Regions from separate parts of the Alteromonas lipotrueae genome, predicted to be linked through region 4. Evidence: predicted binding sites of a transcription regulator. Region 4 holds the regulator's gene; each other region holds the start of a gene.
The links. Region 4 encodes sigma-54, which starts transcription at its own class of promoters, with help from an activator protein. Its sites were predicted from a motif close to GTTGGCACGNNNNTNGNNT; they were not measured.
Positions count from the first base shown of each region.

Region 1: a site for sigma-54 is predicted at 5,280-5,298, ahead of flgB (flagellar basal body rod protein FlgB). Genes of this name have one in related genera too.
Region 2: a site for sigma-54 is predicted at 1,676-1,694, ahead of KYS23_RS09400 (BON domain-containing protein). Genes of this name have one in related genera too.
Region 3: a site for sigma-54 is predicted at 5,014-5,032, ahead of KYS23_RS10775 (PEP-CTERM sorting domain-containing protein). Genes of this name have one in related genera too.

Region 1 is NZ_JAESDJ010000001.1:478,733-484,932, forward strand. It holds gene KYS23_RS01985 (flagellar assembly protein T N-terminal domain-containing protein) at 1-712, opposite strand, end outside; gene KYS23_RS01990 (LPP20 family lipoprotein) at 1,068-1,520, shown strand; gene flgN (flagellar export chaperone FlgN) at 1,618-2,046, opposite strand; gene flgM (flagellar biosynthesis anti-sigma factor FlgM) at 2,057-2,389, opposite strand; gene flgA (flagellar basal body P-ring formation chaperone FlgA) at 2,493-3,215, opposite strand; gene KYS23_RS02010 (chemotaxis protein CheV) at 3,424-4,353, shown strand; gene KYS23_RS02015 (CheR family methyltransferase) at 4,368-5,198, shown strand; gene flgB (flagellar basal body rod protein FlgB) at 5,377-5,808, shown strand; gene flgC (flagellar basal body rod protein FlgC) at 5,811-6,200, shown strand, end outside.
Region 2 is NZ_JAESDJ010000005.1:203,264-209,463, reverse strand. It holds gene KYS23_RS09410 (DUF2891 domain-containing protein) at 1-80, shown strand, start outside; gene KYS23_RS09405 (hypothetical protein) at 295-657, opposite strand; gene KYS23_RS09400 (BON domain-containing protein) at 1,030-1,641, opposite strand; gene KYS23_RS09395 (endonuclease/exonuclease/phosphatase family protein) at 1,935-2,921, shown strand; gene KYS23_RS09390 (hypothetical protein) at 2,986-3,567, opposite strand; gene KYS23_RS09385 (hypothetical protein) at 3,653-4,243, opposite strand; gene KYS23_RS09380 (hypothetical protein) at 4,457-4,693, opposite strand; gene KYS23_RS09375 (ATP-binding protein) at 4,834-6,200, shown strand, end outside.
Region 3 is NZ_JAESDJ010000006.1:206,764-212,963, forward strand. It holds gene KYS23_RS10750 (O-antigen ligase family protein) at 1-222, shown strand, start outside; gene KYS23_RS10755 (glycosyltransferase family 4 protein) at 227-1,318, shown strand; gene KYS23_RS10760 (glycosyltransferase family protein) at 1,378-2,379, shown strand; gene KYS23_RS10765 (glycosyltransferase family 2 protein) at 2,394-3,314, shown strand; gene KYS23_RS10770 (oligosaccharide flippase family protein) at 3,407-4,867, shown strand; gene KYS23_RS10775 (PEP-CTERM sorting domain-containing protein) at 5,101-5,757, shown strand; gene KYS23_RS10780 (acyltransferase) at 5,907-6,200, shown strand, end outside.
Region 4 is NZ_JAESDJ010000001.1:164,857-171,056, reverse strand. It holds gene lptC (LPS export ABC transporter periplasmic protein LptC) at 1-155, shown strand, start outside; gene lptA (lipopolysaccharide transport periplasmic protein LptA) at 124-687, shown strand; gene lptB (LPS export ABC transporter ATP-binding protein) at 690-1,415, shown strand; gene KYS23_RS00695 (RNA polymerase factor sigma-54) at 1,491-2,975, shown strand; gene hpf (ribosome hibernation promoting factor) at 3,005-3,292, shown strand; gene ptsN (PTS IIA-like nitrogen regulatory protein PtsN) at 3,301-3,744, shown strand; gene rapZ (RNase adapter RapZ) at 3,783-4,628, shown strand; gene KYS23_RS00675 (HPr family phosphocarrier protein) at 4,628-4,900, shown strand; gene mgtE (magnesium transporter) at 5,059-6,200, shown strand, end outside.

The DNA.
Region 1 (6,200 bases), 310 kb from region 4:
GCAGCAGCAAGCCGCTATTTATACCGTCGAAAACCTTAATGCTTAGCGAAAAGTAACGGGTGGCTTTTTCTTCTTTCCAGAATGCAATCGAAGAAGGGCGTTGTCTTTCAACACTAACGTCATTAATGCTGCCGATTAAAACAAACTGTGCATTTGATTGTTGTGATAATGCGCGCACATTTTCTTCAAGCCCATTAACTCCCCATCGTGTGGTGTGTGGAGCAATGTACGCTAAATTCAAATTCTGCGCCTGCGCCGACATTTCGGTAGCCAGCTTTCTTGTGACTGCCTCGGAAAAGTTAGGGATTTTTCCTTCAACTAAATGATTGCGGTTTTCTACCATGAAGTAACTGGTGGCAATATTTTTATCATACTCAACTGCGGTACATTGTTTAGCCGCAGGAAAGATATCCGCCCTGACGCTTACGGTAACATAGTCGCTATGCCATACTTCATCAGTGAGTTCGAGATGATCCACTTCACCTGAACTACTAATGGTAATGTCTTCACTTTCAAGTAACCCATTTGTGAGCTGCTGAACACTGCTTATCGAGGCACCTGCGAATAACAATGCTTGTTTGAGGGCTTCTTCTGTGGCGTCTCTACGTGCTTTTTCTTTATTACCGTTCACGATAACTGCTTGGCCTTTGGCTTCATACCAAGCGGCATGGCTTTGCCCTGTTGACACTAAAGCAAGGCAAAACAGCGTCATAAAAAAGGCGACCTTGGCGTATCTAGCTTGATATCTTCTTTTCACAGAAGACACGCTAGTTAACGTTAGTTTAGCGAATGTTTGTATGCCAAGCACAGTCTTGTCCTTTTGTTGCAGTGCGATAAGAGGGCACTACATCAGTTAATTTAAGCCAGTATTCTTTTGTATCAGATTCTTTAATCGGTTTTTTTCGACTTTATGTCAATTTTTGCTCCAACTTATAATAAGCGAAATAGATGCCAATGTTTCAAATTTAAAATTTAGGCGTAAACATTGCTTATCCACTAATAGAAAAATTGAGAATGAGGTTTCTCTAATGGTGTTTTTTGAAAAATTGATTCGTAGCCGAGCATGGATGACGGTGGCTTTATTTGCTGCACTAACAGGTTTATCAGGATGTAGTCTATTTGTAGACAAACATGTGGAGTGGGAGACGGTTGAGCCAGACAGTTACCCTGTGCTAAGTGCCGTTGGATATGCCCCAATAATGTCGCAACGGGGTGAAAGCGAAACCGTGAAAACCTTGATGGCAATTAAAGCATCAAAACTAGAGGCTTACAGAGAACTTGCAGAGCAGGTGTACGGACAGCGTATTGAAGGTAATCAATCACTGTCTAGCCTTGTGGTGGATAATGAAACCTTGCGGGCTTCTGTAGAGGGCGTTATTAGAGGGGCTAGGGTAATAAAAAGTTACCCCGTGGGTGAAGACACCTATGCCACCGAACTTGAGCTAGATATGCATCGCGTGTACGACATTTATTTGACGACAGCGAAGCCACAAAGAATAAAAGACATCAAATACTATTAAGTATTTCGATGTATGGCTAAATAGCACCCACAAAAAAGCGCGTATTAAACGCGCTTTTTTGTGCTTTTATTGGGGCTTTCGGTAACGAGTGCATTACTTAGGCGCTAATACCTGAACCTAAACGGCCTGCATTTGGCTTACCTTTCTTATCGTAGGTTAACGACTCTTTAGCGCGAACTTCTAACATCAGATTCCGTAAGTGTGTGAGGCGAAGCTGTCCTTGCTCTACGGCTTTCTGATTGATTTGGGTTTTATACTTACAGTCTTCTAACAGACTTTTCGCATTATCCATTAACCCTTGTTCATCTGCACTAATCGTTTCGTCTGTAGTTTGGCGATATAACGCCTCGACTTTTTGGTCCGTAGATTGAATAGACTCTAGTAATTTAGACTTATCTTCTAAAAGACTCATCAAGGTTTCTGCATCTCGTGAGCTAATTAAATGTAATTCTTTTTCCAGCATCAAGCACAGGCCCTCTAAGTTAGTGACCTGTTGTGATAACGCTGAATAAAGATGACTAGTCATAGAAACCTAATTATTTTTGGCCAAAAATCTCACCCTCAAGCTTAGCTATTTTATTCGCTAACACTTCAGGGTTAACTTTGTATTCACCACTTGATATCGCTTTTTTAAGACGATCGACTTTTTCCTGATTTACAGGCGCTTCAGAACCTTTCTTCTGAACTTGATTCAACTGCTGTGCAGACTGAGTCAAGGATACTGAATCTTGTCGTGGTGCTTGAGCAACAGATGCATTGTTAGACGTCGCTTGTTGCTGTTGCGACTGCTGTGCCTGATTCTGTTGCGAAATTTTTGTATTATCAACGGGTGTTTTGGGTAACCCATTGTTTACATTGTTAATTGCCATAATATTTCTCCACTACCTTTTCGCCTCTGTACAAGTTATCGGCACAAACCTTCTTTTCTTTAGGCTTTTATACAACGAAAACGTAGTTTTTTAGCACGCTGAACTACAAGTGTACCACGACTTCTTGAGCGCTGGCGACTTCCGCTATCACGGGATTTTGGCTACTGGCATTGAGCACCTTTATGGTATCGCCAATAACACCATCTTGTTGTGCTATTCCAGATGTTTTAACCGCCATCCCACCCAATGATGCACGAATGGTAATTCTATCGCCCTTGCACACAAAGCATAGCATATTTGATTGCACAGCTTGGCCATCAACAATTCGACGTTTCATTCGAGCGCCAATCAATGCATCTACATCGGTAAATGCACTGTATCGAAGACGCTTTATATCTACGGATGCCAACGTCAGATTAGATGCAGAAAGCACAGTGCCAGGGCTAACCGCGCCAGAAGTAACCACAATTTCTTTCGTTCTTGTCACTTGGGCGCTGGTAAACAAGTACCAGTCATTATTTGTGCAACTTACCCGCACAGAAATATAAGATTGGCCCAAAGATTCATCAGATGCGTGGAATTGAAATCCCGTCGGACACTGAGGAATATTAATTCTTTCGTCTACTTCAGCAATGCTTACCGCAATATCGGTGTTTTCATCGTGTATACTAAGGGTCGACAGCAAGTATTCTTCTGCGCCCTTATTCACCACATCGTGCATCGTTTCAGCGTAACTGTAAGGCGCTAAAATAACTGCCGCCATAGTAGTGAAAAGTGGCAGACGAATTCCTGTAAGCCAAGATTTTACATTTTTTAAATTTTTCATAGTCACTTTTCGTGTTCACTTACTGAGTTATTGTCTATGCTTATAAGACAAATTAGGTTGAGACAATAACTTGCGTACGTCCGTGATTAAGTTGTACATGCAGCGAAACCGTCATTTTTCTGTCGTTTGACCTGCATACATTTAGTGATATTGTCTATTCTCTTTAGTGAAGGCAATGATCATGCCCAGTATTAAAAAGAGGTGAGATATGTCGGGAATTTTAGACTCGGTTAACCAACGAACCCAATTAGTTGGTCAAAACCGTCTTGAGTTATTGTTGTTCAGGCTTAATGGTCGTCAACGCTTTGGTATAAACGTCTTTAAAGTACGAGAAGTGCTCCAGTGTCCACCACTGACTTCAATGCCGAAGTTGAACTCGCTAGTTCGCGGAATAGCACATATTCGTGGGCAAACTATTTCTGTCATCGATTTAAGCATGGCGACGGGCGGCAAGCGTATTGAAGATTTATCAAACGCTTTTATCGTTATTGCTGAATACAATCGTTCTGTTCAAGGTTTTTTAGTGGGCGCTGTTGAGCGCATTATTAACACTAACTGGGATGCCATTATGCCGCCTCCACAGGGGACAGGCCGAGCAAGTTACTTAACCGCTGTTACTGAAGTTGAAAACGAGTTAATTGAAATTCTCGACGTTGAAAAAATCCTTAACGAAATTTCACCACTAAATGCTGAAGTAAGCGCCGATGTTGCTGAAGGGCTTACTACGGAAGGTAAAGAAGACAAAATTATCTTCATTGCTGATGATTCAGCGGTGGCAAGAAACCAAGTTAAAAAAGCGCTAACCTCGCTCGGGCTAGAAATTGAGCTGGCAAAAAACGGTTTGGAAGCGTTAAACCGCTTGAAGGAAATCGCGGAAGAATATGGTGATATCACCAAGCGAATTGGGGTATTAGTGTCCGACATAGAAATGCCGGAGATGGACGGTTACACCCTTACAGCTGAAATTAAGAATACACCTGAACTTCAAAAGCTTCATGTTGTACTTCATACTTCTTTAAGCGGTGTATTCAACCAAGCGATGGTTCAGAAAGTGGGAGCGGATGACTTTATTGCGAAATTTCACCCCGATGAACTAGCAACAGCAGTTCAGAAGTGGTTAATGACGGATTGTGAATAATGGAGCGGTAGGGGTTGGATAATAAAAATGTGTCGCCGACAAGCTATGAAAAGTTTCGGCACTTCCTCGAGAAACAATGTGGAATAGTACTCGGGGAAAACAAGCAATATCTGGTAAGAAGCAGGCTTGCGTCTTTGTTATATAAACATGACTATGACAATACTGATGCGCTGATTGATGTGGTTGTAAAAGGTTACGATCGTAGCCTTTTACAAAGCGTCATTGATGCAATGACCACGAACGAAACATTGTGGTTTAGAGATACCTACCCGTTTGAGTTGCTACAACGCGATTTACTTCCTCAACTGGCAACGAAAAACCAGAAACTTAGAATTTGGAGTGCAGCTTGTTCGTCCGGACAAGAGCCATACTCTATTGCTATGTCGATATTAGAGTTTCAAAAACAGCGACCTGGATTGCTTAGGCAAGGGGTTGAAATTATAGCCACCGATCTTTCTTCTGAAATGCTAAACAAGTGTAGCCAAGGGCTATACGATGAACTTTCGCTTGCTAGAGGGTTATCGCCACAACGTAGGGCTATGTTCTTCCAATCCCACGAAAGTGGCCAGATGCAGGTAAAGCCAGAAGTGCGCAACATGGTATCATTCAGAAGTTTGAATTTGTTAACCTCCTATGCAGCACTTGGCCGCTTCGACATCGTTTTTTGCCGCAATGTGCTGATTTATTTTTCGGCAGATGTAAAACAAAAGATACTGCAACAAATTGCCGGGCAGCTGCAACCTGCCGGTGTCCTTTTCCTTGGCGCGTCTGAATCTATCAGTGCGGCAAGTGATACTTACGCCATGATCAAATGTAATCCTGGTTTGTATTATCAAAAAAAATAACTACTTAAATTGCTGAATTTATTTAATTATTTTCAATTCCCCCCTCGTTTTTTTATGTTTTTATACAGTGCCAATCTTCAGGTTGGCATCTGCCTTGCTAGTAAAATCCTATAACAGATAATTCGTCATTGTTTACTCATGACGTATTTACGGAATTTCTCAGCTAGGAGTTTTCAATATGGCCATTAATCTCGACAAGTTAGTCGGGTTTCATCAGTCGGCGTTAGCAATACGCACCGACAGAATGGAAGTCATCTCTGGAAACCTAGCGAACGCCAATACCCCTGGTTATAAAGCTAAAGACATCGACTTTAATAAAGCGATGGAGTCAGCCATGAGCGCCCAAGAAGGGCAGCACAAATTGGGTGGTGGAAGCTTAGTAAGAACGCACGATAAACACATAGGTGGCGATGTATCGTCGGTAGCATCAAATTTTGAAATGCAATACCGCATACCCACGCAACCGGATACCGGCGACGGTAATACGGTGGAAGTACAGGCAGAACGTAACCGCTTTTTAGATAACGGTTTACGCTATCAAGCCACACTTGAGTTTATTAACAGTAAAGTCAAAGGTATGAAAAAAGCCCTTAGTTCTGGAGGCCAGTAATCATGAGCTTATTTAATGTGATGTCAATTTCCAGTACCGGTATGGAAGCTGAGAATGTTCGTTTAAACACAACCGCAAGTAATATTGCCAACGCGAATTCGGTAAGCAGTAGTTATAACGAAACGTACCGTGCAAGACACCCTGTGTTTGCCGCAGAGTTACAGCGTGCTATGGGCGATCAATCCAAAGGCGTGGGTGTTGAAGTTAAGGGAATTGTAGAAAGCGATGCACCATTGCAAGTTGAGTATGCTCCGCATAACCCAATGGCTGACGAAGAAGGTTATATCTATAAGCCTAACGTCAACATCGTGGAAGAAATGGCAAATATGATGTCGGCATCAAAAGCCTATGAAACCAACGTTCAGGTTGCAGATACCACGAAAAAGATATTT
Region 2 (6,200 bases), on a different contig from region 4:
TGATAAACGATATGCATTATATGGGAAGTCACTGGCTTGGTAGCTTTGCCACCTACTTAGAAACCCAACGTGGACTTTGAAAACTAATGTATGCCAACAGCATTGGATGAAGCCATTAGCGTGGGGGTGAACACCGTTAGCGCTTAATGAAGGCCTCAAGACTCCGACCTTATGGGTAACTTTTGCCTATTAAATAATAGTAGTGAGGATAGGGTTTAGAATAAGGATAAAATTAAGGGCACAAACCTTGAACCGTTAAAAAATAGAAAAATGAACGGCACAGAGTTGGCGAGCTTAGATGCTCGCAAACTCACTAGTCGCGACAGCATACTGTGTTTGATGGTGAACTAAAATATTCTTTGCGCGGCCAATTAAGTCATCACGCTTAAATGTCCAATTTCGTAGGTCTGCCTGCTTCGCCTCTGCAAGATAAAACTCGATACGAGTTTTACGTAATAAATCACGCTTTTGAGATACATCGAACTCGGTTTGAGCAAGTATGCGCTCTATTTTTACAATAGAGGCGTGATGGGATTTGTTTGAATCATCAGCGTTAGCTTTACCTACATAAGCCATGTTATTCGTTAACACACCTGCAAGCACAACCAGCAGAGAAATTAAGACACCTGAAACTAACCAATTTAATACTTTCATCATTCACTTCCTTTTACATCTAACTTGCGATTATCCATGTAAGAACGCGATGGTTCTAAATGACTACTGCACGTTGTAATTTAAAAAAATCAATTACAAGTTGTATTGCACATTGTGTTCCAAATTTCTTACTGCCACCTAATTACGGCGAGGAGTATACGCAGCAACGGATAGGAAGAAAACCCGACAAAGGTTGTAAGACAAAAGTTGTAAAGTAGATGGGAAAATACTACATATTGCCGCGAAAAAACGGGATATTCAAAAAAGACGTTAAATTCACTTCTTCACTCAATACAGAGTGTTATTGTAAAAATATAGCATTTACTAGACGTAAAAAAGGGGCCAATTGGCCCCTTTCACTTTACCGATAACGGCTTAGTTTTTCATTGCTGTTTCAGTAATGACCTGCAAATTATCTTCAACATTTTTCACATCTGACGCGTTTTTCGCTATTTCGACAGCTAGCTGACGCTCGGCATCTGAATCTACGTTACCTGTTAGCGTAACGTTGCCAGCTTCAACATCTACATCGATATCAAAACCAGAGATGTCGCTATCCATCAGCAGACGGGTTTTAATTACGGTAGCAATTTTGGCATCAGTAAGTGTACCTGTTTGCCCATCGTATTCTGACTCAGCGTCATCTGACATGTTGCTTGCCATTTCGTCCATGTCTTTCTCTTCAATAACAGAAAGCTGGTTATCTACTGACATAACACCGTCGATATTTGATACTAGCTCTTCCGCTAATTTCTTATCAACTGAATGATCTACTTTACCTGTTAGAACAACGTTTCCGTTGTTTACATCTGTATTGATATCGAATGAATCAAGGTTGCCGTTGAATAGTAACGTTGCTTCGGCTTTGCCGTCTATCCACGCATCCTTAGCGCCTTTTTCCCATTTGTTATCTGTCTCCATGTCACCAGCAAATGCTGCAGTTGTCATCGAGGTCGCTACAAGTATAGAAAGTAATGTACGTTTCATAACAGTTCTCCTTTGTTGAAACTCGTAGTAGGTAATGCGAAACCCGAGCCAACATAGCAAGCAACTGATTAATATAGATTTATATGAATTTTGTTCGAAAAACACTTATCAACATTCCTGCAAACTTTTCGGTCTATGAGCATTTTTTACCTACATCTTGCCTAACCGGAACGAAAATTGAATATTCATTAACCAATATACATATTATTAATCGAGCAATAGCTATGCTTGTCTTGTTTTAAGGGTTTGTGGGCAAGTCAATAACGCGAAAAACAAATTAGTCAGGAACGACAATGAATATTTTACTGAACACCATGGCGATATTTCTTATTGCTGTCACTTTAGCGCCATCACTACCATCGAAACATTGGCTCGTGAGGGTATGGGAATTTCCACGGCTTCAATTGCTAGGCTTGATGGTGATGGTAATAATTGCTCGAGGCGTTATGTATCCATCTGAGCTTTCTGGATTTAACACACTTATTACCGCCGTGCTTTATATCGGATTAATAGCCTGCGCTATTTACCAGGCTATTTGGATCTTGCCTTATACGCTCTTTTACAAAAAGGAAGTGGTTAAAGCATCTTCTCAAGATGCCGGTGAGAGTATCAGTATTTTGTCGAGCAATGTCTTTATGCCTAATGAAGATTACGACAAGCTACTGAAGCATGTACGTGACACCAATCCAGACTTTGTCGTTACCCTTGAATCTAATAAACGCTGGGAAATCGCTTTGTCTGCGTTAAACGAAACTCACCCTCACCAGCAGCATTGCCCGTTGGAAAACTTATATGGCATGCACCTTTACAGTAAATACCCACTGAAAACCGCCAAGCTGAACTACTTAGTTGAAGATGATGTGCCCTCCATGCTTGTCACCATCGATATGAAGGGACAAGATGTGATACTTTACTTTTTACATCCGAAGCCACCTAGCCCCACAGAAAACAAATCGGCTAAGCCCAGAGACGTAGAACTCACTATGGTAGGCGATGAAATAGCTAAAAAGCACGGGCCTATTATTGTTGCTGGAGACTTGAACGATGTGGCATGGTCGCCTACTACCCGAAAATTCAAAAAAATAAGCGGTATGCTGGACCCAAGAATTGGTCGCGCATTTTTCAATACGTTTCACGCCCATTACCCGCTGATTAAATGGCCACTGGATCACGTGTTTCATTCAAGTCACTTTATGCTGGAAGATATTAGAAAGCTGCCTGATATTGGCTCAGATCACTACCCGCTACTAACGCGATTGAAATTGAAGCCAAAAGCCTGATCACAGAAAGTAAAAAGCCGCTATAAAGCGGCTTAATATTGAAAAGCACTAGGCAAATACACGACTAGGTGGGCACATGATGTGCGGGAGCTGACCTCACCGCTTTCGTATTATGATTGACACACCACATTACGCTTTCACACGCCTCTTCACGACGTTTAAAGTGAGCGAGCCCAATAAGCTTATCTTCCCGCGGCCACACCGCTTGTTTCAAAATAGCGGTGTCAGTTTCGCTAAGTGCGCTGGTATCTAAACTCATTTCAACCGCTTTTTTATTGGGTTTGATCAGCGACGGTTGCGCATCGGTGATAATGCTTTTTTTGACGCACACATATTCACGCAGCACGGGATCTCTAACCACACCAATATATTCATCATCACAAATAATGGCCGGCCACCCTTCAGAGATTCGGCTTTGCCAGAACATAACCACAGTGAAGGCAACTAAAACAAACAAGGTTAAACCAATAAACTGACTGTCTAAATCCGGCGCAACAGACACAATTATTCCTACTAATGCAGCAAACAATATCCATCCACCAAATACCCTTCGCATGGCATTGGGCGAAATACCAGAAATAACACTAACCTGTTTTAACTGGCTTTTGTCATAGTTGCGAAGTTCAACTACCGATTCAGAGTTCACAACTCTCTCCACTTGATTTTTACTCACTTTATAAATATCTAATTACGCTCACAAGTGAACCATAGTTTATTATACTAATTACGATTTACGCTGACTTAGGAAGTTCCGTCGACAATTGACATATTTCAAAGTGCATTGAGTCTGCAAGGTTATCTTGCTGACGACGTAATTTTGCTAAGATTACAGCCGGCTCTGGCTCCCCAAAAAAGAACCATTCCGCAAAGCGCTTTCCAAGTCCCCCACTCCGTAGCTGATAAACATGCACTACATAGCGGTAGCCATTTACATAAGCATCTTGGTAAGCACGGCTTTCATCTACTGATGTCAAACCGCCTCTTGGGTGAATGGCAAAGCTTTTCACCCCCGCTCCTCGTTTCGTTAAAAACGATATTCCTGCTTCAGTCACGCGCTTGACCGCAGCCTGCTTAAGGGTCTCTAGCGAAATATGCAAATAAGGCACATCAATTTTACCAAACAGCCGACATGCATTTGGACACCCAGGCGCTAACCCCACAGAAAAAGCGGTGTGGTTACGTCCTTCCCAAGGGCGGATCCATACGTAAGGGCTAACGTGAACATAAAGTTCAATGCCATCACATTGGATGCTAAATACATCGGGAACCTCTGAATTTCTGGCGTTTACTAGCTCGTTAAGGCGCTCGTCACTGTATTGCATACACGGCCTCCAATAAGATGCTTTAAGCTAATGCGCGGTGAAAAAACGGATAAAAAAGCGCACTGTAAATACTAAGCTTAATAATTGAGGAGTATGACATATTTGGTATTTTTTTGTTAGAGCGTTCTGTAATAATAAAGCAAAAACTGGCGGTGTATATTCACACTGCCAGCTTACATTTTTAGACGGGTATAAAAATAATAGAGTGAGGAATTAACGCTGTTCGCGATGGTTTTCAGGAACCGCTACTAATTGATCCTCAATTAATTCGCAGGTACCTTCCACACTCTCACCACGACGGGTTTCAAAAGAGATTTTATCTCCCTCAGATTTATCTTCACATGCTTCAATAGCTTCGGGTGGTGGACCATTTGGACGCCCCTGTTGGGCGAATGCACTTAAACTTCCTGTGATAAGCGTGGCAACGAATACAAGCTTTAACAATTTCATGAATTTCCTAAGAAGATTAATTAACTCACATTCAGCATACGCGTCAAATGTGCAGATTCTGTGTAAGAAGCATGTAGAAGTAACGGAATTAAAGCAGAAACAATTGCTAGCAAGGCATTAGCATAGATATACTCAACATAATGAAACTATCCCATAAACTGCTTGTTATTCTTGTTGGCTTTACCTGTGTATCTTTGTCGCTTTCGCTAGCACTCGCACGTTGGAGCTTCGAGCAAGGCTTTAATGAATTTATTCAAAATCAGGAGCGAGAGCGTCTGAGGAGTTTGAGTCGCGTACTTATTGCAGAATACAGCAGCAATAATAACAGTTGGGATAACATTCAAATAGAGAGTGTAGCGCCTACTGGCATGCCCCATCGACGCCCTGGAATGCGACCTCGACCTGGTGGCTTCCCTCCCCCTAGACATCAAATTGAAGATGTATCTGTCGGTCCGCCCACACTACTTATTGATGCTTATGGAAACATTATATCAGGGCAAAGTTCGTATGCAGACGAAAACGAACGAAATGAAGTGAACGTAAAACTTGAATTGAACGGCGAGCTCATCGGTCAGCTCACCAGTTACCCGCCTAAGACACCTGATTCTGATGTGGCTCGCGCTTTTTCTGAACAACAGCTGCAAGCCATTATCCTTATAGGCCTACTGTCGCTTATTGCCTCGCTTATACTGGCATTAGGCGTTACGCCGCGCATGCTAAGCCCTTTTAAGGCAATATTACAAAGCGTTAAAGGCCTAACCGCCCATCAGTATAAAACCAACTTGCCAGAAAACCGTCCTGATGAATTTGGCGAGCTGATGCGGCACATAAATACATTGGGAAATACCCTTGAAGCGCACAAAAATACTAAAAGCCAATGGCTAGCTGATATCTCTCACGAACTCCGTACGCCTCTCACCATTTTATCGGGCGAAATTGAATTGATAAAAGCAGGAATTCGACCACTTGATCAGAAACAACTGGCCTCGTTTGACCAAGAGGTCACACGCTTGTCTTTATTGGTTGAAGATTTATACCAATTATCACTGTCTGATATTGGCGGGCTTTCTTATCATTTCTCGTCAGTGGATTTGAGCCAAGTAATCGTGCAACAAAGCGAAAGCCTTGCGCATATTTTTGATACAAAAGGACTTACCTTCACTTGTTCCTGCCCACCCAACATCACCATTAATGCCGACCACCAGCGCTTGAAACAGCTTATGCTCAACTTGTTAGTTAACGCATGTGAGTATACCGATGCACCAGGTACCGTGGAGGTAGTGGTTTCAGAACAACCTTCCTTTATCGTAATTATTGTCCAAGATTCAGCGCCAAGCATCGCGAAAGAAAATGCGGCGGCATTATTTGAACCTTTGTTTAGAGAAGATGCCTCACGTAGACGTCGAACACAAGGTGCTGGCCTTGGTCTATCAATTAGTAAACAAATTATTGAGGCCCATGGTGGCAAAATTAGCGCGTCAGTTTCGTCACTCGGCGGCGTTAAAAT
Region 3 (6,200 bases), on a different contig from region 4:
CTGACAGCGTCTTTCAACCTTTCAAACAAACCCTTAAGTAAAATTTTAGCATTCTCATTGATTGGCTTTATGACAATGAATATGGCTACGATGCCGCTGTGGAATATTGAAGGCTTGATATTTTTTGCGCTAGCGTTAAGTACTGTTTTTGCTAACCCTAATGTTCAAAAGATGTCGAAAGAAGTTAGTAAAGAGCATAAAACTAGTATGGAAGTTAATTAATTATATGAAAATATGCGCAATAGGACTTAGAGGTATTCCAGATGTGATGGGGGGCATAGAGTCCCATTGCCAACAATTGTATCCTCGCATGGTAAAGAGTGGTGCATCGGTAACAGTAATAGCACGTTCGCCTTATGTAGAACAAAAACGATATGTTTATGAAGGCGTCGAAATTAGAAGTGTCTGGACGTTAAAACATAAGTTTTTAGAAACTTTTATGCATACGTTCTTTGCCATTATTTATGCTAGAGTTTTTGTGCATCCAGATATCATCCATCTTCATGCTATTGGTCCAGCATTGTTCACGCCATTGGCGCGATTACTTGGAATGAAAGTCGTGGTAACTCATCATGGTGCTGATTACGATCGACAAAAATGGAGTGGTTTTGCTAAGTTGATCTTGAAAACAGGAGAACGTTTAGGAATTAAATTTTCAAATAATATCTTTGTGGTGGGTAAGAGCCTGACAGAGAGGCTGCAAAGAGAGTTTCCAGATTATTCTAATAAAATCCATTACGTTCCTAATGGCATGTTGCCATCTTTTACTGGAAATATATCATCTGATTTTCTTCCAGAAGAGTTAAACTTAATTTCAAAAGAGTATATTTTAACCGTTGGTAGATTAGTTCCAGAAAAAGGTTTTCACGACTTAGTTAGCGCTTATATACAGTCAGGTAGTGATTTGAAGCTAGTGATTGTTGGAAGTGCAGATCATCAAGATGAATATTCCAAGGCTCTGCTAGAGCAACAAAATAGCAGTATTGTATTTGCAGGCAGACGTGGTGGGGAGGAGTTGCAAGCGTTATATAAGCATGCGCGTGTCTTTGTTCTACCCTCTTACCATGAAGGTCTACCGATAGTTGCGCTTGAAGCAATAAGTGCAGGTACAAACGTTATATTAAGTGATATTGCCCCTAATCTGGATATTGAAGCGCCAGCGGACGGCTACTTCAAGGTGGGTGATGTTACTTCATTGTCGGAAAAACTATTGAATGTTGATTTACTTGACCTTGAAATTAATCGAGAGAAATTTCTTTTTGAATTCAATTGGGATCAAATTGCAGCATCTACGTATAGCTATATACAAAACGCCTGAAAGCTTAAGTCATTAATCTAATTGCGTAACATACCAATTTCACGGTTACAGGATGTCCTATGGTAAATCAAGAATTTGGAAAGGTATATTTATACCCTTCTAGAAGTCAAAACGAATTTTTAGATTTGAACAGGTGTGCGATAAGAAAAATTGGTTATTCTGTTGAACAAGTAGATAAGGCATTCGTGTACGACTTGTTGCGGATGAAAAAAGATGCCATCGTCGTTCTAAATTGGGTGGAGGACCGAGTTTATGGACGAACATACCGAACGGTTTTTCAATATTTTTTTAAAATGGTAGCTTTAATTATCTTTTCTAGAGTTTTCGCTAGAAAGGTGGTGTGGGTACGTCATAACTTTAAACCTCACAACGGCACTAAAACCAATTTTAGATATAAATTTTTATGTGGATTATTTAATGCCGTAGGTATAAAGCCGACTCCATTAGAGAGTTACTATTCTGAACCTTCATTAGTTCATCCGCTATATAAAGAAGATACCCAGCTTAAAAGTGATATAGCTGTCTCTAAGGTTAGCGAAGAAAGTAGACCTAACACTGTTGTTTTTTTTGGTGCAGTAAAGCGCTACAAAAATCTGCATAAAGTATTGGACACGTGGCCATCCGATATCCCGTTAAAAATTGCTGGTAAATGTAGTGATCAAAAATACGAGGCATTTATTAATGAGAAAATTGAAAAACGTAATTTAACTGTTGATTGGGATAACAGGTTTTTATCTGATAAGGAGTTAAATGATACTTTAGCTAATTCTAAGTTCGTGCTTCTACCCCATGCTGATTCTACAATGATAAGCTCTGGCTCCTTCTATCACGCTATTGGCGAAGGTTGCAATATTCTAACGAATGAAAGCCGATTCGGTTGCTTTAAGTCAGACGTTCATTCGTTTGTTTCTATTTATGATCCTGACCAAATATCGAGTAGTTATTTGAACCAAATTTGCTTTAAAAGAGATGAAATTATGCATGAAGCTTTGAATCACTATGGTGAATATAAAATAATAGAAGCGTGGGGAAAAGTATTGACCATGCATGCTAATCGCTAAGGTAGGAGTTATAAGTGAGCTTACATTCTAACGATTTGCACGATCCTGTAATTAGTGTGCTTATCCCTGTTTACAATGATATTAATCGAATTGAAGCGTGTATTGAATCTTTAGTTAAACAAGAGTTATCTCCTAAGTTCGAGGTCATTGTCATTGATAATGGTTCCACAGATGGAACTTACGAATTACTTAAACAATTAAAACCAATAGCCTCATTTAGCCTAGAGGTTACTCAATGTTTAGTTCCTGGATCGTACGCTGCTAGAAACCATGGGTTGACCTTAGCTAAAGGCGAGTATGCTGCATTCACTGACTCTGATTGTATTGTGTCAAAACACTGGTTGAAATACCTATATAGTGAAATTCTGCAATTTTCGGGTGATACTATAATCGCTGGCAAGATGGAGTTTTTCCCCGACCCGAGTAAATTTACAGAGCAGAGTGCTATAGACTTCGAAAACCTGTTTTCAATGAAGCAAGATGAAAATGCCAGAAATGGTAAATGCATAACAGCAAACTTTTTTTGCTCAATGGCTCTGTTAGAAAAGCATAAAGGGTTTAACGAACAATTAAAATCGGGCGGAGATGTAGAGTTAAGTACCAGAGTAGTAGACGATGGGGGCCAGGTTATATTCGCGGATAGCGCACTAGTGACACATCCTTCAAGGAATAAAGAAGAGCTAGTAATTAAAAGAAAGCGCATAATTGGTGGAACATGGGACTCTCATCTTTCATATAGTAATTTTACAGCGAAAATCGGCTTTTGCTGGCGTTTGTTAAAGATGCTTTTAGGCCGCAGTAAAAAAGTAATGTTAAATAACAGGTTAACTATAATGCGACGCATAAAACTTGTAGGATTACTAATTGTTATTTTCACAACGAGTATTGTCGAGTTTACGAGACTTATATTCGGTAAGAAAGCAAATAGGGCATAATTCACTTATATAATACTTTAAGTTTTAAATAGCACCTGATGCATTCGCTACGGTTCAATATTCAGTAATTTATACAGTAGAGTAACTATTCAATGTCGTTAAAAAAACAGGCCACAAAAGGCAGTTTGTGGATGTCTATCACCCGAACGGGCATAAATGTGATTGACTTTATCGTCTACGCTTATCTAGCGCGTATTCTGACATTAGAAGAGTTTGGTCTAGTAGGTTTTTGTTTTTTGTTTATAGAGTTTGCAAACAGTCTAGTTAACGCAGGGGTTAACCAAAACTTGGTTCAAAGGAAAACATGGTGTGATGACTACGCCGCTAGCACTATGTCGTTTGTATTTGGTATGGGCATTGTCGTAGCTAGCGCATTAGTGTTGATTGGGGCACCCATAGCCCATTACTCATATTCTGAAGTCGCCGCATACGTAGTGGCGAGCTTAGCACCCATAACATTGATAATGAGTATGCAAGTCGTCGTTACAGGTAAGTTGTTAAGAGAATTTAAAAATAAACAAATGGGTGTAGCGAAGTTTGTAGCCACTGTTTGCTCAGCAATTGTTATTGTTATTTTAGCTGAATCCGGCTACGGGTTATGGTCTTTAGTGATAGGCAAATTAGTAAATGCTGTCTTACAATTTGGTTTACTGACATATGCTTCAAAATTCAGACCCCGTTTTCATTTTGACAAAAAGTATAGTAAAGAACTAATAACGTTTTGCCTGCCACTTTTATGGATGACGGTTTTAAACTTCATTCACCGAAAAGCGAGCAATATATTTACAGGTTTAGTATTAGGACCAGCGAGCTTTGCCTTGCTAGCAGCAGCAAAAAAAGGAGAGCTGGTCATTAACGAAGTAACCATGAGTTCAATAAACTCAATGGTTGTCCCTAGCTTCTCTAGAGCTAAGGAAAGTGCAAATATAGGCGAGCTATATATTAAATTAGTGACAATAACAGCAGCAATTGTATTCCCTATATTTATGGGGTTAGCAGCAATTGCAGATCCGTTTGTCGTGGTTGCATTTGGGGAGAAGTTTGAACCTAGCGCGATATTCATGACTATATCTGCGTTTACAGTATTTCCTTCAGTGCTCGCGTGGTTTTTACCGAATTTACTAATTTCTAAAGCTCTCACACGTGAAGCGTTCAAGCTGACATTGCTAAATGTGGTTAGTAATTTCTTCGTTGCGGCTACAACGATTTGGTTCGGCTTAGACATTATGTTAGTTGGATTGGTCGCCATGAACTTCTTAATGCTCCCAGTTCGCTATAAAATTGTCTTGAAACATATTAATATGAACATTTCACATCTTCTAAAATCAATTTTTCCACCTAGTTTAAGTGCATTAGGAATGTTTGGATGTGTAATGCTTGGGAAATATTACATTTCTGGTTATTTAGAAAGTGATTTTTTAATACTAATATTGCTCATTAGTATAGGTGCTTTATCTTACCCTGCAATTGCATTCAGCTTTTTCTATAGAACAACGTTGGTTCAGATTAATGAGATTAGAGAAATGTTTTTGAAAAACAAAACAATGGCGTAGTTAATACGGTAAGATATTTACGTGCGCGTTAGGTCGGTTTGTATAAGCTATTCTTGTGGAAAAAATAATGTCAAAAAATTTTACAGGGTAGGTGTTTTACAAACTTAAATCTTTATTAAGGGTTTGATGTGAAGGTGTTTTTTATTGTTGGCTTGTTATTTGCTTTGTATGTTTAAGATTTGGGGATGTACCCTGAACTTAAGAAAATTTAACGTTGTATGATGGAGTGTTGTATGAAAGCTAAGATTTTTCAGGCTTTGCTAGTGATGTTTTTAGTGAGCTCAGCTTTTCAAGCAAAAGCAGCTATTATTAGCGTAGATGGGACAGAAGTTGATGCATTATCAATCAACACTTCTTTTGAATCTTTCTACAATTTTACCGATTGGAGTGCGAACACTGGCTATGAGATTGCAAATGAGCTTGTTGCGTTTTTCGTAACCGATGATAGCAATGCTTTGGGGTTATTCATGATTTTCAGTGGTCCTGGTGGCGATGCAGGTTCTTTGAATTTTGATCTGATAAGTTCTGAAGGTAGTGTTGTGTTCGTTGATGATCCAGGTGGCAGAGACCCAATTGTTGGAACTAACGTAAGTTTTGGTTATGCTGCCGGTAAAACTGATGGCTTAGTTTTTTCCGATTTCGTTACTGAGTCTTGGGCAATAGATGTTGTTTTTAACAACTTTTCAGGTGTAACTGGTTATAACTTTCTATCATTTGATGCAAGTGGTACGGCTAGTGTAGCGGCCTCGGGCGCGTTAACTGATTTCAACGTTAGTTCAACAGCATCTGCAACTCCAGGAGCTCCTATTTCAGTTCCTGCACCATCATCTTTGTTGATATTGATGCTTTCGCTTTCTTGCATAGCATTGAGTAAAAGAAAGTTCTTCTAAAAAATAAATCAGACTTTGAAAAAGTCAGCTTTTAAAGCTGGCTTTTTTTTTGTTTATACTCGTATTGAAAATAGTAGCTCTTACTAATACCCTTGGGTATCGCTTGTCATAGTAACCCCACTGATAGACAAATATTTTTTGGAAAACTTATGAGAGAATTAATTTTTCTAACTATTGCTAATAACCTTCCTAGAATTAAGTTGAGTGATAAAATTCGCTACAAGTTTCTCCGATACGCTGGAATGAAAATTCACGGGAAATGTAATCTATGGGGGCCTTTTACTGTTCGGCCATTAGGTGGCGTGAGAAATATAGAAATTGGTTCTGGTACATTCATTAATTCGGAAGTTCGTTTCGGCGTTCCGAGTGAGAAAGTAATAATTGGTTCAAGGGTACAAATAGGTCCAAGGGTTATGTTTGAGACAGTCAGTCATGGTCTAGTT
Region 4 (6,200 bases):
TAAACCTGTACACTAAGCAAATGACATCTGATCAGCCCGTGGAAATACGTGGCTTACAATATGTGATTAACAGCAATGGGTTTAACGCCAACTTGCGTACCCAGGAATACGAGTTAATAGACCATGTACAAACCATTTATTCGCCTAGCCACTAAAGCATTAGCGACCAGCCTCGCTGTTAGCCTTTTCTCTACTGTGGCTTTAGCGGCTGAAAGCGACTTCAACAAACCGATTAAAGTTGACTCTAAATCGCAATTTGTTGACGGTAAAAACAAAACTTCATTGTTTAAAGATGATGTACGAATTACCCAAGGTTCTTTGGTGATAAATGCCGATGAAGTTGAGGTTATTGCCAGCGAAGGAGATGGACGAGAGATATTTGTTGCTCGCGGCAAACCTGCCAGCTACTCGCAAAAATTAGAAGATGGCGCCCCCGTTACCGCCAAAGCCAACGAAATACGCTATGAAGTGGTAAATCGAACTATTTCTTTACAAGGGAATGCAGAGCTACAGCAAGATACCAGCAAAGTACAAGGCGACAAGATTACTTTCGACATGGTCACGGAACAATTGCTTGCAACAGGCGGCGAAGACGGTGAAGGTGGTAGAGTAACTACGGTATTTACGCCTGAGGCAATACGTAAAGCGTCATCGAATAACGAAGGCGATAAGGCGGACGGCAACTAATCATGGCAACGTTGAGCGCACAGAGTCTTGCAAAGGCGTATAAAGCCCGTCAAGTGGTTCGCGATGTAAGCTTATCAGTTTCGACTGGGCAAATCGTTGGATTACTCGGCCCCAATGGTGCCGGTAAAACCACAACTTTTTACATGATTGTAGGCTTAGTACCCCTTGATAAGGGCAAAATCAGTATTGATGACAGCGAATTAACCCATGAGCCCATGCACGAGCGTGCACGACGCGGAATTGGGTATTTACCGCAAGAGGCCTCAATTTTTAGAAAATTGACGGTGTTTGAGAACATCATGGCTATCTTACAGACCCGTAAAGGGTTGAGTTCAGCGGAACAAGAACAAGAAGCCGATGCGCTACTTGATGAATTTAATATTAACCATATACGTAATAGTACGGGTATGAGTTTATCCGGTGGTGAACGTCGCCGGGTAGAAATCGCGCGAGCATTAGCCGCTGATCCGCAATTTATTTTGCTTGATGAGCCATTTGCTGGTGTTGATCCTATATCGGTTAATGATATAAAGAAGATCATTCAACATCTTCGTGACAGAGGAATTGGAATCCTCATCACCGATCACAACGTAAGAGAAACACTGGATGTGTGTGAGAAAGCGTATATTGTGAGCCAAGGCGAACTCATCGCGCAAGGGACAGCAGAACAAGTTTTAAGTAATCAGAAAGTAAGGGATGTATACCTAGGAGAACAATTCAGGCTATAGTTACTGTAACCGAATTGTCATTTTCAGTTTTAAGCACGGGTATATTCACAACAAGAGTTTAAAAATAAGACGTAGATGAAACCATCTTTACAGCTAAAGTTCAGTCAACAACTTACCATGACACCGCAGTTGCAGCAGGCAATCAAGCTGCTGCAGTTGTCTACGCTCGACCTGCAACAAGAGATTCAGGAAGCACTAGACTCAAACCCACTTTTGGAAGTTGAAGAAGGCGGCGATGACCATCCTGTTGAGAAAAACAACATGGACGGCGACGACCCTTCTGTAGAAGCTGCTCCTACTGCATCTAGCGATTCGTTAGAAGCAGGTGACGCGCTTGAAAAGAACGACCTTCCCGATGAACTGCCAATCGACAGTACGTGGGATGAGTATTACTCGGCCTCTTCTGCTCCCGCTCCTGGTCCATCAAATAATGATGACGACCAACTGTTTCAGGGTGAAACCACCGACAATATTCAAGACCACTTGCTATGGCAAATGCGGTTAACCCCGTTTTCGGATACCGACCGCGCCATTGCTACCGCCATTATCGACTCAATCGATGAATCTGGTTACCTGAACGTCCCCATCGAACAGATTTTAGAATCGGTGAATTCTGACGACGTAGAAGAATTGGTGGAAATGGACGAAGTTGAATGTGTACTCAAACGTATTCAAATGTTCGACCCTATCGGTTCAGGTTCGCGTACACCGCAAGAATGTTTGCTTGTACAGCTTCGCCAGTTCTCAGACGATACGCCATGGCTTGCAGAAGCAAGACAACTTATCAATGAGTACTCGGACCTACTTAGCAGCAAAGACTACCGTACGTTAATGCGCAAGAGCCGTTTGAAAGAAGATCAACTTCGCGAAGCCATGCGCTTACTGCAAACGTTGAATCCTCGTCCAGGTAGTGCATTAATTACCAAAGAACCGGAATACGTTATTCCTGATGTTTCGGTAAACAAGAAGAATGGCCGCTGGGTGGTAGAACTTAACCCCGATAGCTTGCCAAAGTTAAGCGTAAATCAGCAATATGCCGCTATGAGCAGACGCTCTAAAAACAGCAGCGATTCGCAATTTATTCGCTCACATATGCAAGAAGCCAAATGGTTTATAAAAAGCCTTGAATCAAGGAACGACACCTTGATGAAAGTAGCAAACTGTATTGTGCAGCAACAAATGGGCTTTTTCGAGCACGGCCCAGAAATGATGAAACCAATGGTGCTAAATGATGTCGCAGAAATGGTAGATATGCATGAATCCACCATCTCACGTGTCACCACGCAAAAATATATGCATACCCCACGTGGCATATTTGAGTTGAAATATTTCTTCTCTAGTCACGTAGCAACGGAATCTGGTGGTGAGTGTTCATCTACCGCTATTCGCGCACTAATTAAAAAGCTTGTGGCTGCGGAAACGCCCAGCAAGCCATTAAGCGATAGCAAGATTGCTCAATTGTTGGCCGAACAAGGCATCAAAGTTGCCCGGCGGACAATAGCAAAATACCGGGAATCATTATCGATTCCGCCGTCAAACCAACGCAAAAGCCTTATTTAAAGGCCTTGATAATTTAAGGAAGACGAAATATGCAAATCAACCTTACCGGTCATCATGTCGAAATTACTGATTCTTTGCGTAGCTATGTCGATACTAAGTTCAGCAAACTAGAGCGTCACTTTGATCACATATCTAATGTGCATGTCATCCTGAACGTCGAAAAACTTAATCAAAAAGCCGAAGCCACCATGCACCTCAGCGGAGCAGAAGTGTTTGCTTCATCACATAACACCGACATGTATGCGGCGATAGACAGCATGATCGACAAGCTCGACAGGCAAGTTATCAAGCATAAGGAAAAGCTGAAAAAGCACTAAATATTAATATGGAAATTCAAGCCATAGTAAGTTTGGACCGCACCGAGTGTGCGGTTCAATGTAACAGTAAAAAACGTATTCTAGAGATTATTAGCGACATTGCTGCTAAAAATAATCCCGACATCGATCAGGCCACAGTGTTAAATAGCCTACTCGCCCGTGAACGAATGGGAAGTACGGGTATTGGCAATGGTATTGCATTGCCTCACGGTCGATTACCGGGCTTAGAACACGTTATCGCCATTATTGTAACCAGCAACCCTGCCATCGATTTTGATGCGCTTGACGATCAGCCCGTAGATATCTTCTTTGCCCTGTTAGTGCCTGAAGAGAAAACAGAAGGTCACTTACAAACACTTGCTACCGTTGCGGGAAAACTAAGTGATAAAGAAACGGTGAAAGCCATTAGGCGGGCCTCCACCAGTGACGACATTATTACGGCTTTAAGCTAATAAAGCACAGCACCATATTTTAAAAGGGAGAAATGCAGGTGAAACTGATTATTATCAGTGGTCGATCCGGTTCGGGAAAATCAGTTGCACTACGTGCCCTTGAAGATTTAGGCTACTATTGCGTAGATAATATTCCGGTTAACCTTCTCCCTACCCTTACTCATACCGTGGTTGATGAATATGACCAAGTCGCGGTAAGTATCGATGTAAGGAATCTGCCAAAAAATCCAGCGGACTTGGTAGAGATTTTAGATTACCTACCCTCGTCTTGGTCTATGACCATTGTGTATATTGACGCCAGCGACGATGTGTTGGTGAAACGTTTCAGCGAAACCCGCCGATTGCATCCGCTAGCTAAGCTCAACAAATCTTTATCTGAATCGATAAAAGCCGAATCAGACTTACTTGCGCCTATTGTTGAGCGCGCCGATTTGTATATTGATACGGATAAGCTCACAATTCATCAACTCGCAGAGCTTATTCGCGAGCGAATTCTAGGTAAGAAAAGCTCTCGGCTAGTATTGGTCTTTGAATCGTTTGGCTTTAAACACGGCATCCCCAAAGACGCCGACTATGTATTTGACGCCCGCTTTCTCCCCAACCCACATTGGGAGCCCGATTTAAAACACTTAACTGGCTTAGATGCCCCCGTAGAAGTATTTTTAGGTTCCCAGCCTGTTGTAACCAAATTCATTTGGCAAATTCAGAACTTGATAACCACATGGTTACCTCACTTAGAACGCAATAACCGTAGTTATGTCACCATTGCGATTGGTTGTACCGGCGGTCAGCACCGCTCAGTATTTATTGCTCAATCGTTAGCGAAAACCTTTGGCGAAATGCATCCCGATGTACAAATTCGCCACCGCGAGTTAAATCAGTAATGACCATCGAAAAAACACTTACCATAGTCAATAAATTGGGCTTACACGCCCGCGCTGCCACACAGTTGGTTCAATTAGCCAATCAATTTGATGCAAAAATAGTGTTGGTGAAAGGCGATAAGAAAGCCGATGCTAACAGTGTGCTGGGCTTAATGATGCTGGAAAGCCACCAAGGTGAACAGGTGAACGTTGTGGTTGAAGGTAATGATGCCGAAGCAGCATTAAACGCCATTGAAACGTTAATTGAAGGCCGTTTCAACGAAGACGAGTAATGCTGCACTCGCCTGTGTTACGATTTTCGGTATAAAGCCGCCTATAATTTCACCACATAGCCCGTAATTGTCTGTCGTTACTGCGCTTTTGTCATGACAGCGTCATGGCAATTGCGATATCCTACCGTTATAGAAAATTCCATTTTTAGGCGAAAGCAGTGGCAGAAGCACTGGTCTCAAAATACGTACAAAGCCAACTTCGGGCACTTAATGGCGCGTTAAATAACGGCCAATTTGTTTCTGTACGTAAGCTTCTGCTGGAATTACCCCCTTCTGATGTTGCACATATTCTCGAATCTAGCCCAAGCCGCACCCGAGATGAACTGTGGGAGCTTATTGATGGTGATTTCCACGGTGATATTCTAGAAGAACTCTCTGACGACGTACGTAACGGTATCATCACCAAAATGCTGCCTGCAAACGTCGTAGACGCGTTAGAAGAAATGGATACCGATGACTTAGCGGTTACCCTTAGCAGCCTTCCAGAACCAGTGCTGCAAGACATTCTAGAATCAATGGATGCACAAGACAGACTTCGTGCAGAGCAAGCATTGTCTTACGGTGAAGAGACAGCCGGCTTCATCATGAACACCGACACGATAACCCTTCGCCCTGATGTGACCATTGATGTAGTACTTCGTTATATTCGCCTTAAAGGCGAATTACCTAAAAACACCGATACCTTTTATGTAGTAAACCGTACTGATAATTTAGTCGGTATCGTACCGGTAACGCGATTACTCACCGCTGAGACTGAAGCCAAAGTATCAGATGTCATGGATGAAGAATCTGAAGCGATTCCTGTGCATATGCCAGATGATGAAGTGGCGAGCTTATTCGAACGCTATAACTGGCTATCAGCCCCTGTCGTTGACGAGAAAAACCGCCTAGTAGGGCGTATCACCATAGATGATGTGGTAGATATTATTCGTGAAGATGCCGAGCACTCTATGATGAGTATGGCGGGTTTAGATGATGACGAAGACACTTTTGCCCCTGTGCTTCAAAGTACCAAACGACGCTCTGTATGGTTGGCAGTAAACCTGGTTACCGCGCTAATGGCAGCCATGGTAAGCGACTTGTTTGAGGCCACACTGAGCCAATTAGCCGTACTCGCCATACTGAACACCATAGTACCAAGTATGGGCGGCGTAGCGGGTAACCAAACCCTTACGCTTGTTATTCGTGGTATGGCACTGGGTCACGTAAACGCCAGCAACTCCCGATGGTTAATAAGCAAAGAAATATCTATTGGCTTCTTAAATGGGGCCATTTGGGCAATATTAATTGCTTCGGTAAT